Regions from separate parts of the Idiomarina sp. HB genome, predicted to be linked through region 2. Evidence: predicted binding sites of a transcription regulator. Region 2 holds the regulator's gene; the other holds the start of a gene.
The links. Region 2 encodes sigma-54, which starts transcription at its own class of promoters, with help from an activator protein. Its sites were predicted from a motif close to GTTGGCACGNNNNTNGNNT; they were not measured.

Region 1: the regulator sigma-54 is predicted to act here: its motif matches at 2,502-2,520, upstream of glnA (glutamate--ammonia ligase).

The regions. Positions count from the first base shown of each region.
Region 1 covers NZ_JAYLVU010000004.1:135,378-140,062, forward strand. The annotation lists gene trhA (PAQR family membrane homeostasis protein TrhA) at 1-342, shown strand, start outside; gene typA (translational GTPase TypA) at 417-2,258, opposite strand; gene glnA (glutamate--ammonia ligase) at 2,562-3,971, shown strand; gene glnL (nitrogen regulation protein NR(II)) at 4,045-4,685, shown strand, end outside.
Region 2 covers NZ_JAYLVU010000002.1:414,087-418,771, reverse strand. The annotation lists gene kdsC (3-deoxy-manno-octulosonate-8-phosphatase KdsC) at 1-181, shown strand, start outside; gene lptC (LPS export ABC transporter periplasmic protein LptC) at 178-741, shown strand; gene lptA (lipopolysaccharide transport periplasmic protein LptA) at 710-1,252, shown strand; gene lptB (LPS export ABC transporter ATP-binding protein) at 1,254-1,979, shown strand; gene VBY75_RS07775 (RNA polymerase factor sigma-54) at 2,001-3,461, shown strand; gene hpf (ribosome hibernation promoting factor) at 3,490-3,777, shown strand; gene ptsN (PTS IIA-like nitrogen regulatory protein PtsN) at 3,781-4,251, shown strand; gene rapZ (RNase adapter RapZ) at 4,242-4,685, shown strand, end outside.

The DNA of each region.
Region 1 (4,685 bases), on a different contig from region 2:
CTGTTAGGCGTAGCCTGGGGTATTGCGCTCTTGGGTGTCGTTCTTGAACTTGGTATGAAAAAGCGAATAAAGTGGCTGTCGTTGAGTTTGTATCTTGGCATGGGTTGGATGGCACTTATAGCGATTAAACCCATGATTGATAATGTGGATTCCGGAGGTCTGATGCTACTGGTTGCCGGTGGTCTGGCATACACCTTTGGTGTTATTTTTTATGTCTGGAAAACCTTGCCGTACCATCATGCTGTTTGGCATTTATTTGTATTAGCCGGCAGTGTTTTTCACTTCTTTTCTATTTTCTACTTTGTGTTGCCTCAACCGGACTTATTGTCAGTGAACGGATGAGCATGAGCCGGATAATAGACAATAAAAAAGCCCACTATGATGAAGTGGGCTTTTTACTATCTAACTAAAATGAATTAGCCGTTCTTCGGTTCACGACCTAAACGTTTACGATCGTTTTCTGTCAGAGCACGCTTACGGATACGAATAGATTGTGGTGTTACCTCAACCAGTTCGTCATCGTTAATGAACTCAAGCGCCTGTTCCAGTGTTAAACGAATAGGCGTACTCAGCGTTTGCGCTTCATCCGTACCAGAGGCACGAACGTTGGTTAGCTGCTTACCCTTCAGACAGTTTACTGTCAGGTCGTTTGAACGGTTATGAATACCAATGATCTGGCCTTCATAAACTTCATCACCGTGCGATGCAAATAGCTTACCGCGTTCCTGCAGATTAAACAGAGAGTAAGTCAGAGCTTTACCCTGGGCATTTGAAATCAGTACACCGTTACTACGCTGACCAATGGTGCCGCCTTTGTGCGGGCCGTAGTGGTCAAACGTATGGTACATCAGGCCAGTACCAGAGGTTAAGGTCATAAACTCTGTCTGGAAGCCAATCAAACCACGGCTTGGTACTTCAAAGTCGACGCGAACGCGACCTTTACCGTCTGGTGTCATGTTGGTCATTTCGGCTTTACGTAAGCCTAATTTTTCCATAACGGCACCCTGATGCTGCTCTTCAATATCAACCGTCATGGTTTCGTAAGGTTCCAGTTTTTTACCATCTTCGTGCTTGATAATAACTTCCGGACGAGAAACGGCTAACTCGAAGCCTTCACGGCGCATGTTTTCGATAAGAACACCTAAGTGCAGCTCACCACGGCCTGATACACGGAAACGGTCCGGGTTATCAGTTTCTTCAACGCGCAGTGCTACGTTGTGAACCAACTCTTGCTGCAAACGCTCAAGAATTTGACGAGAGGTAACAAACTTACCTTCTTTACCCGCGAAAGGTGAGGTGTTGACCTGGAAGGTCATGGTTACAGTAGGTTCATCGACGGTTAGCGGCTTCATTGCTTCGGCTTTACCAACCGCACAAACGGTGTCGGAGATTTTTAATTCGCCCAGACCGGTAATAGCGCAAATGTCGCCTGCTGCTGCTTTGTCGGCTTCAATTCGGTCCAGACCTAAGTAACTAAAGACTTTACCAATTTTGCCGCTGCGTTCTTTGCCGTCAGCACCAACAATAGTAACTGGTTGGTTAACTTTAACGCTACCACGGGTAACACGGCCGATACCGATAACGCCTAAGTAGCTTGAGTAGTCCAGCTGTGACACCTGCATCTGCAGGTCACTTTCGGGGTCTGCGTCCGGGTGACTTACCTTATTAACGATAGTTTCGAACAATGGCGTCATGTCGCCATCCTGGTCGTCTGCGTCTAGTGATGCCCAGCCATTAAGTGCTGATGCATAAACAACCGGGAAGTCCAGCTGCTCGTCGGTAGCGCCGAGGTTGTCAAACAAGTCGAAGACCTGATCCATAACCCAGTCTGGGCGCGCACCAGGACGGTCAACTTTGTTGATAACCAAAATTGGGTTAAGACCGTGAGAGAAGGCTTTCTGCGTGACAAATCGAGTTTGAGGCATAGGGCCGTCAACGGCGTCAACCACTAACAATACAGAATCCGCCATAGAAAGTACGCGTTCAACCTCGCCGCCAAAGTCGGCGTGTCCTGGAGTATCCAGAATGTTAATACGGTAATCTTGCCAGTTAACCGCGGTATTTTTGGCCAGAATGGTAATGCCACGCTCTTTCTCAAGATCGTTGGAATCCATAATACGGTCTTCTATCTCACCACGGCTTTCTAAGGTGCCGGATTGTTGCAACAGCTTGTCAACTAGGGTGGTTTTACCATGGTCAACGTGCGCGATGATCGCGATGTTGCGAAGTTTTTCTATATCAAATACCTGAATTGTCATTAAGAACTGCCTGTAGTTGTCCGGGAGCGAAACCCGTCCAAGGGGTTTTGTGAAAAATAGCGGCGTATTCTACCTTTTTGAGTTGGATTAAGAAAGGGCTGATTGTTTTTTGTCCATTATATTTTCTTTTCCTTTCTTTTTGTTTTGCACCAAAAATGTGCGATATGCGCTATACTGGTGCATATAAACTTTTAAAAGAAGACTGAATTTAACTTAAGAGTATGAATATAAAGAGAAAGTTCAGTTGGCACAGGCTTTGCTATACTTAGGCTGTATTTTTAGACGCTGTCTACGGAGGACAACATGTCAGCTAATAAGATTTTCGATACCATTAAAGAACACGACGTAAAATTCGTCGACTTACGCTTTACCGACACCAAAGGTAAAGAGCAGCACGTCACTATTCCGGTGTCGCAAATCGATGAAGACTTCTTTGAAGAAGGCAAAATGTTTGATGGTTCATCTATTTCCGGCTGGAAAGGGATTAACGAATCGGACATGGTGCTAATGCCCGATAATGAGTCTGCCGTTCTGGACCCGTTTACTGATGAAATCACCCTGAATGTCCGCTGTGACATTCTTGAGCCTGAAACCATGCAAGGTTACAGCCGTGACCCTCGTTCAATTGCTAAGCGTGCAGAAGAATTCCTGCGCTCGTCAGGTATTGCCGATGAGGCTTACTTTGGCCCTGAGCCAGAATTTTTCCTGTTCAATGACGTTCGTTTCCACACCGATATGAGTGGTTCGTTCTACAAAATTGATGCAGAAGAAGCGAAATGGAACTCTGGTCGTGAATATTCAGAAGGTAACCTGGCTCACCGTCCTGGCGTAAAAGGCGGTTATTTCCCGGTACCTCCGGTTGACTCTGCACATGACATCCGCGGCACTATGAGCCTGGTTATGGAAGACATGGGCCTTGTTGTTGAAGCGCATCATCATGAAGTAGCCACTGCTGGTCAAAACGAAGTAGCAACTCGCTTTAATACTCTGACATCTAAAGCTGATGAGATGCAGGTTTACAAATACGTTGTGCATAACGTAGCGCACTCTTATGGCATGACAGCAACCTTTATGCCGAAGCCACTGGTTGGTGATAACGGTTCTGGTATGCACGTGCATATGTCTCTGAATAAAGGTGGCGAGAACTTATTTGCCGGCGACCAATATGCAGGGCTTAGCGAAACGGCATTGTATTACATTGGTGGTATTATCAAGCACGCTCGTGCTATTAACGCCTTTGCGAATGCTTCAACTAACTCGTACAAGCGTCTGGTTCCTGGTTTTGAAGCTCCGGTAATGCTGGCTTACTCAGCGCGTAACCGCTCGGCTTCTATTCGTATTCCATTGGTTTCCAGCGCCAAAGGTCGTCGTATTGAAGTGCGCTTCCCTGACCCAAGTGCCAACCCTTACCTGGCCTTTACTGCCTTATTAATGGCGGGTCTTGACGGTATCCGTAACAAGATCCATCCGGGCGATGCAATGGACAAAGATTTATACAATCTGCCTCCTGAAGAAGCGAAAGACATCCCGACGGTTTGTCATTCACTGGAAATGGCTCTGGAAGCTCTGGATAAAGACCGTGACTTCCTGAAACAGGGCGGCGTTATGGATGACGACATGATTGATGCTTACATCGATCTGAAATATAACGAAGTAGAGACATTGAAGAAGACTACCCACCCGGTAGAATTCGATATGTACTACAGCGTTTAATGGCGAATTATCGGGTGAGGCTTTTAGCCTTGCCCGATTGCACCAATACGGTGCATAACCCTCTCCTGCCTTCGTGAATAACAACGCGCTACTTAACCAATTACTCACAGGCATACTCATCCTTGATGACCGCCTGACCATTCGTTATGTCAATTCATCCGCGGAATCGTTGCTGGATCACAGCGCCAAGCGACTATTAGGTGAACTGTTTAGCGCCGCGTTTTATCATTGTTCTCTGGCGTCGGAAACATTAATAGAATGCCTGAATAGTGAGCAGACTGTGCTGAATGCGGAAGTTCATTTTGCACTGCATTCTGGTCACGATATTCGTGTGGAAACCAGTATTCAGACAGTTGATCAAGAATTTGGCCGGGCATTGTTGCTGGAACTCAAACAAGTTGATCAATTGCGACGCATCAACCAGGAAGATCAGCAGCGTAATCAGTTATTTGCGACACAGCATTTACTACGCGGTATGGCTCACGAAATAAAGAATCCGTTAGGTGGTTTGCGAGGCGCTGCGCAGCTACTGGCAAGGCAGCTTCCCGATGAAAAACTGACCGAGTATACCGACTTGATTATCAGTCAGTCTGATCGTTTACGGTACCTGGTGGACAGACTGTTAGGGCCAACTAAGCGTGGTGAATCAAAGCTGACCAATATTCATGAAGTACTGGAGCGTGTGGTTCGGACACTAACTTATGAGTACGGCGA
Region 2 (4,685 bases):
CTTAGCTCTGATTAAGGTAGCCGGCCTGGGTATTGCAGTACAGGATGCTCACGCTTCGGTGCAGCAGCAAGCCGATTATATTACCCGTTGTCACGGTGGATACGGAGCGGTACGCGAAGTCTGCGATCTCATCATGCTCAGTCAGGGCCAACTGCACCTGGCAACAGGAGCCAGTGTGTGAGCCGACGAGTTACTGTCATTCTTATTCTGCTATTCGGTGCCGGGCTTTTGCTTGTCTGGCGCCCTTTTGGTGATGATGCAGACGACAATAATGCCACCGCAACCCGCATGATGCGACCGGATTTCACTGCTTTTGGTCTGGAAACCCGCATTTTTGAGAGTGACGGCTTACTCGCACATAAAATCAAGTCAGAGAAGATGTCGCATTATAATCAAATAGGCTTAACCGAACTCGAGCAGCCTACGTACACTGTCTTCTCAGAACAAGGTGACGAAATTTGGGAGGTTAGCTCTGCACAAGGGACTTTCTACGATGACCAAACTCTTATTTTAGAGCGCGATGTTGAAATCCTTGCGTTAGAGCCTGATACTCGAATTAAACAAGTGTTAACCGAGTACCTGATTGTTGATTTGAAAAATCAATCAATGAGTACCGAACACCCGGTGAGCATTCACGGACCCCGGCTATTAATTCGTGGTAACGGAATGAGTGCTGACCTGAAAGCTGAACGAATGGAGCTAAAAAGACATGTTAAAACGATTTTCCAGCCTGCTGAGTAGTTTTACTCTTATTGCCTTAGTGCCTTGTGCAGTTATGGCTCAGGGTAAGTCCGACTTTAGTCAGCCTATGGAGGTAGAGTCGAGCCAGGAAGAGCTGGACATTAAAAACAACCGGCTAGTTTTAACGGACAATGTCATTATTCGTCAGGGATCGTTATTAATCAGAGCAGACAGACTTGAAGCCTCGGCCAGCGAGAATGCAGAACAAGCCGATACTTTTGTTGCAGAAGGCACTCCTGCTACTTACAGCCAGACTCTGGATGATGGCAATAAGATAAACGCAGAGGCCAACAAAATTACCTATTTTCAATCGGAACAGCGCCTGGAGCTTAGCGGAAAAGCCCGTATTTCTCAGGGTAGCAGCAGTTCCAGTGGTGATCTCATCACCTATGATTTAGACAAACAAACCATAACCGCGACCAGTTCCGGTGAAGAAGACAGTCGCGTCATCACCATTTTTACGCCAAAGGCAAAAACTGACTCCAACGAGAAAAATAACGAGAACCCTTAATATGGCAACCTTACGAGTTAAACACTTAGCCAAAAGCTATAAAAGTCGCCAGGTTGTTAAAGACGTTAGCCTGGAGGTGAGTCAGGGACAGGTTATTGGGTTACTAGGGCCTAATGGAGCCGGTAAAACAACCACCTTTTATATGATTGTCGGACTGGTTAACAGCGATAAAGGCCAGATTTTACTGGATGATAACGACCTCACTTTACTGCCAATGCATGAGCGGGCACGCAGAGGTATTGGTTACCTGCCACAGGAAGCTTCTATTTTCAGAAAGCTAACGGTACGTGACAACCTAATGGCCATTTTAGAAACCCGCAAAGCGTTATCAGACAACGACAGAGAAGAACAGCTCGATGCCTTACTCGAAGAGTTTAATATTGGGCACATTGCCAACAGCCAAGGAATGAGTCTGTCAGGCGGTGAGCGCCGACGGGTTGAAATAGCCAGGGCCCTGGCAGCAGAGCCCACTTTTATTCTTTTAGATGAGCCTTTCGCTGGTGTCGACCCCATATCCGTCATTGATATCAAAAAAATCATTGAGCATTTAAAGCAACGCGGTATTGGCGTATTGATTACCGACCATAATGTTCGTGAAACCCTATCGGTTTGTGAACACGCCTATATCGTTAGTCATGGCGAACTTATTGCCAGTGGGGATGCAGAAAGTATATTATCGAATCAACAGGTTAAAGACGTTTACCTCGGTGAGCAGTTCACCTTATAACGTGAAACCGGGACAGTCATTATGAAGCAAAGTCTGCAGCTAAAAATTGGTCAGCATCTGACCATGACGCCACAACTTCAACAGGCCATTCGCCTGCTGCAGCTTTCCTCACTCGATCTTCAGGCTGAAATTCAGGATGCACTGGACAGTAATCCTCTATTAGAAGTTGAAGGCGATGCCAGCAACGAAGCTGACAACTCCGAAACCCGAAATATCGAAGAGCGGGATGACAGTCAGCGAGAAACCTCGGACGTTATAAAAACTCAGGAAATGCCGGACGAGTTACCGGTAGACAGCAGTTGGGATGACACCTACTCCAGCCAGACACCGGTTAATGGGGCCGCGTCCTCTGGTAAGTCTTTTGACGGTGACTTTGAAGTTTACCAGGGCTCGACCAGTGAGTCGTTGCAAGATCACTTACTTTGGCAAATGCAGCTTTCCCACTTTTCTGACGAAGACACGGCCATAGCTGAAGCCATTATCGAAGCTATAGACGACAACGGCTATCTAATGGTCGATGTTGATGAAATTATTGAAGCGGTGCGCCTGCCAGAGGTAGAAGCAGAAGAAGTTTGCATGGTGCTTAAACGCATTCAGCATTTCGACCCAATAGGAGTTGGAGCGCGTAGCGTCAGCGAATGTCTTGCCATTCAGTTGCGACAGTTAAATGACGACACTGAATACAAAGAGGTTGCTCTATGCTTAGTGACGGAACATATGGATTTACTGGGCAGCCGGGATTTTCGCACCATTCAGCGTAAGTTAAAGCTCTCGGAAGACGACTTGCGTCAAACCATGCGCTTGATTCAGCAGTTGCATCCCCACCCGGGTGAGCAAGTTGCACAACAACCCGTTGAATATGTCATTCCGGATGTTGCTGTGGCAAAAAAAAATGGGCGTTGGATGGTCGAATTGAACCCCGACAGCGTACCTAAATTAAAGGTCAATGAAGAATACGCGGCCTTGAGTAAAGCAGCTAAGTCAGTAGCCGACAGCCAGTACATAAAAAACCACACGCAGGAAGCGCGTTGGTTTATAAAAAGCCTGGAAAGTCGCAATGACACGTTGCTAAAAGTTGCCAACTGCATAGTGCAACGCCAACAGGGCTTTTTTGAGCATGGCGAAGAAGCCATGAAGCCTATGGTTTTAAACGATGTCGCCGAAGCAGTGGATATGCACGAAAGCACCATTTCGCGGGTGACAACACAGAAATACTTACACTGTCCGCGGGGCGTGTTTGAGTTAAAATACTTTTTCTCAAGTCATGTCAGTACTGAGGGCGGTGGTGAGTGTTCAAGCACTGCAATACGTGCTTTAATTAAGAAGATGGTCGCTGCAGAAAACCGCAGTAAACCGTTAAGTGACAGCAAAATTGCTGAACTGATAGCTGAACAAGGTATCCAAGTAGCAAGGAGGACAATTGCGAAGTATCGGGAATCGTTAAACATTCCATCATCGAGCCAACGCAAAAGTCTTTTGTAACTTTGTTAACTGCAAGAAGGAAGACGTTATGCAAATTAATTTGACCGGTCACCACATCGATATTACCGAAGCTTTACGTGACTACGTAGACACAAAATTTGCCAAGCTGGAACGACATTTTGACCACATTACTAATGTTCACGTCATCCTAAATGTTGAAAAAACGATTCAAAAAGCGGAAGCTACGCTGCACGTGAATGGCGGTGAAATTTTTGCCGACGCAAAACACGACGATATGTACGCGGCCATCGACGGTTTAATCAATAAGCTGGACCGTCAGGTGATTAAACACAAAGAAAAAATGAAACAACATTAATCCATGCAACTGAGTGAATTGTTAAGCCCCGACTGCACCAAGTGTGCAGTCGAGGGCGCAAGTAAAAAAAGACTGCTTGAAACCATTAGTCAAATCGTAGCTCCTAAGTTGTCCGGCATTACCCGCCATGACATTTTTGAGAGCCTATTGAACCGTGAGCGTTTGGGCAGTACGGGAATTGGCTTAGGTATCGCAATTCCTCATGGCCGATTACCCAATGCTAACCACCCGGTTGCGGTATTACTCACGCTAGATGAGCCGATTGAGTTTGACTCTATCGACAACCAACCCGTCGATATTATATTCGCGCTTCTGGTACCAGAATCCGAACACGAAAACCATCTGCAGACTTTAGCTTCTGTCGCTCGCCGTATGAATGACAAAGACTGCACACGTGCATTACGCCAGGCTGACTCCGACAAAGACTTATACCAATTATTTATTGGCGAAGGTGAGCAGTCGCCATGCAACTGATCATTGTTAGTGGTCGTTCCGGTTCAGGTAAAACCATCGCGTTGCGGGTCCTTGAGGATTTAGGTTTTTACTGCGTTGATAATTTACCCATTAGCCTGCTACCCACGTTAGTCCATGCTGTTATCGAGCAATACCAGAAAATTGCCATTAGCATTGATGTTCGTAACTTACCCGAGCACTCCGAAGAACTGCTGGACTCACTCAACTTTTTGCCTAAAGGCGTAGAGCCCGAAATTCTGTTCATTGATGCAGACGACAACACCTTATTAAAACGTTTCGGTGAAACCCGGCGACTACACCCGCTCTCGCAAAAAGAACTGCCTTTACTGGAAGCGCTGCAAACCGAGCATAAGATGCTTGAGCCTATTATGGAGCGTGCCACCTGGCGTCTCGACAGTAGCGACTTGTCACTGCACCAGCTGAGCGAACAGGTT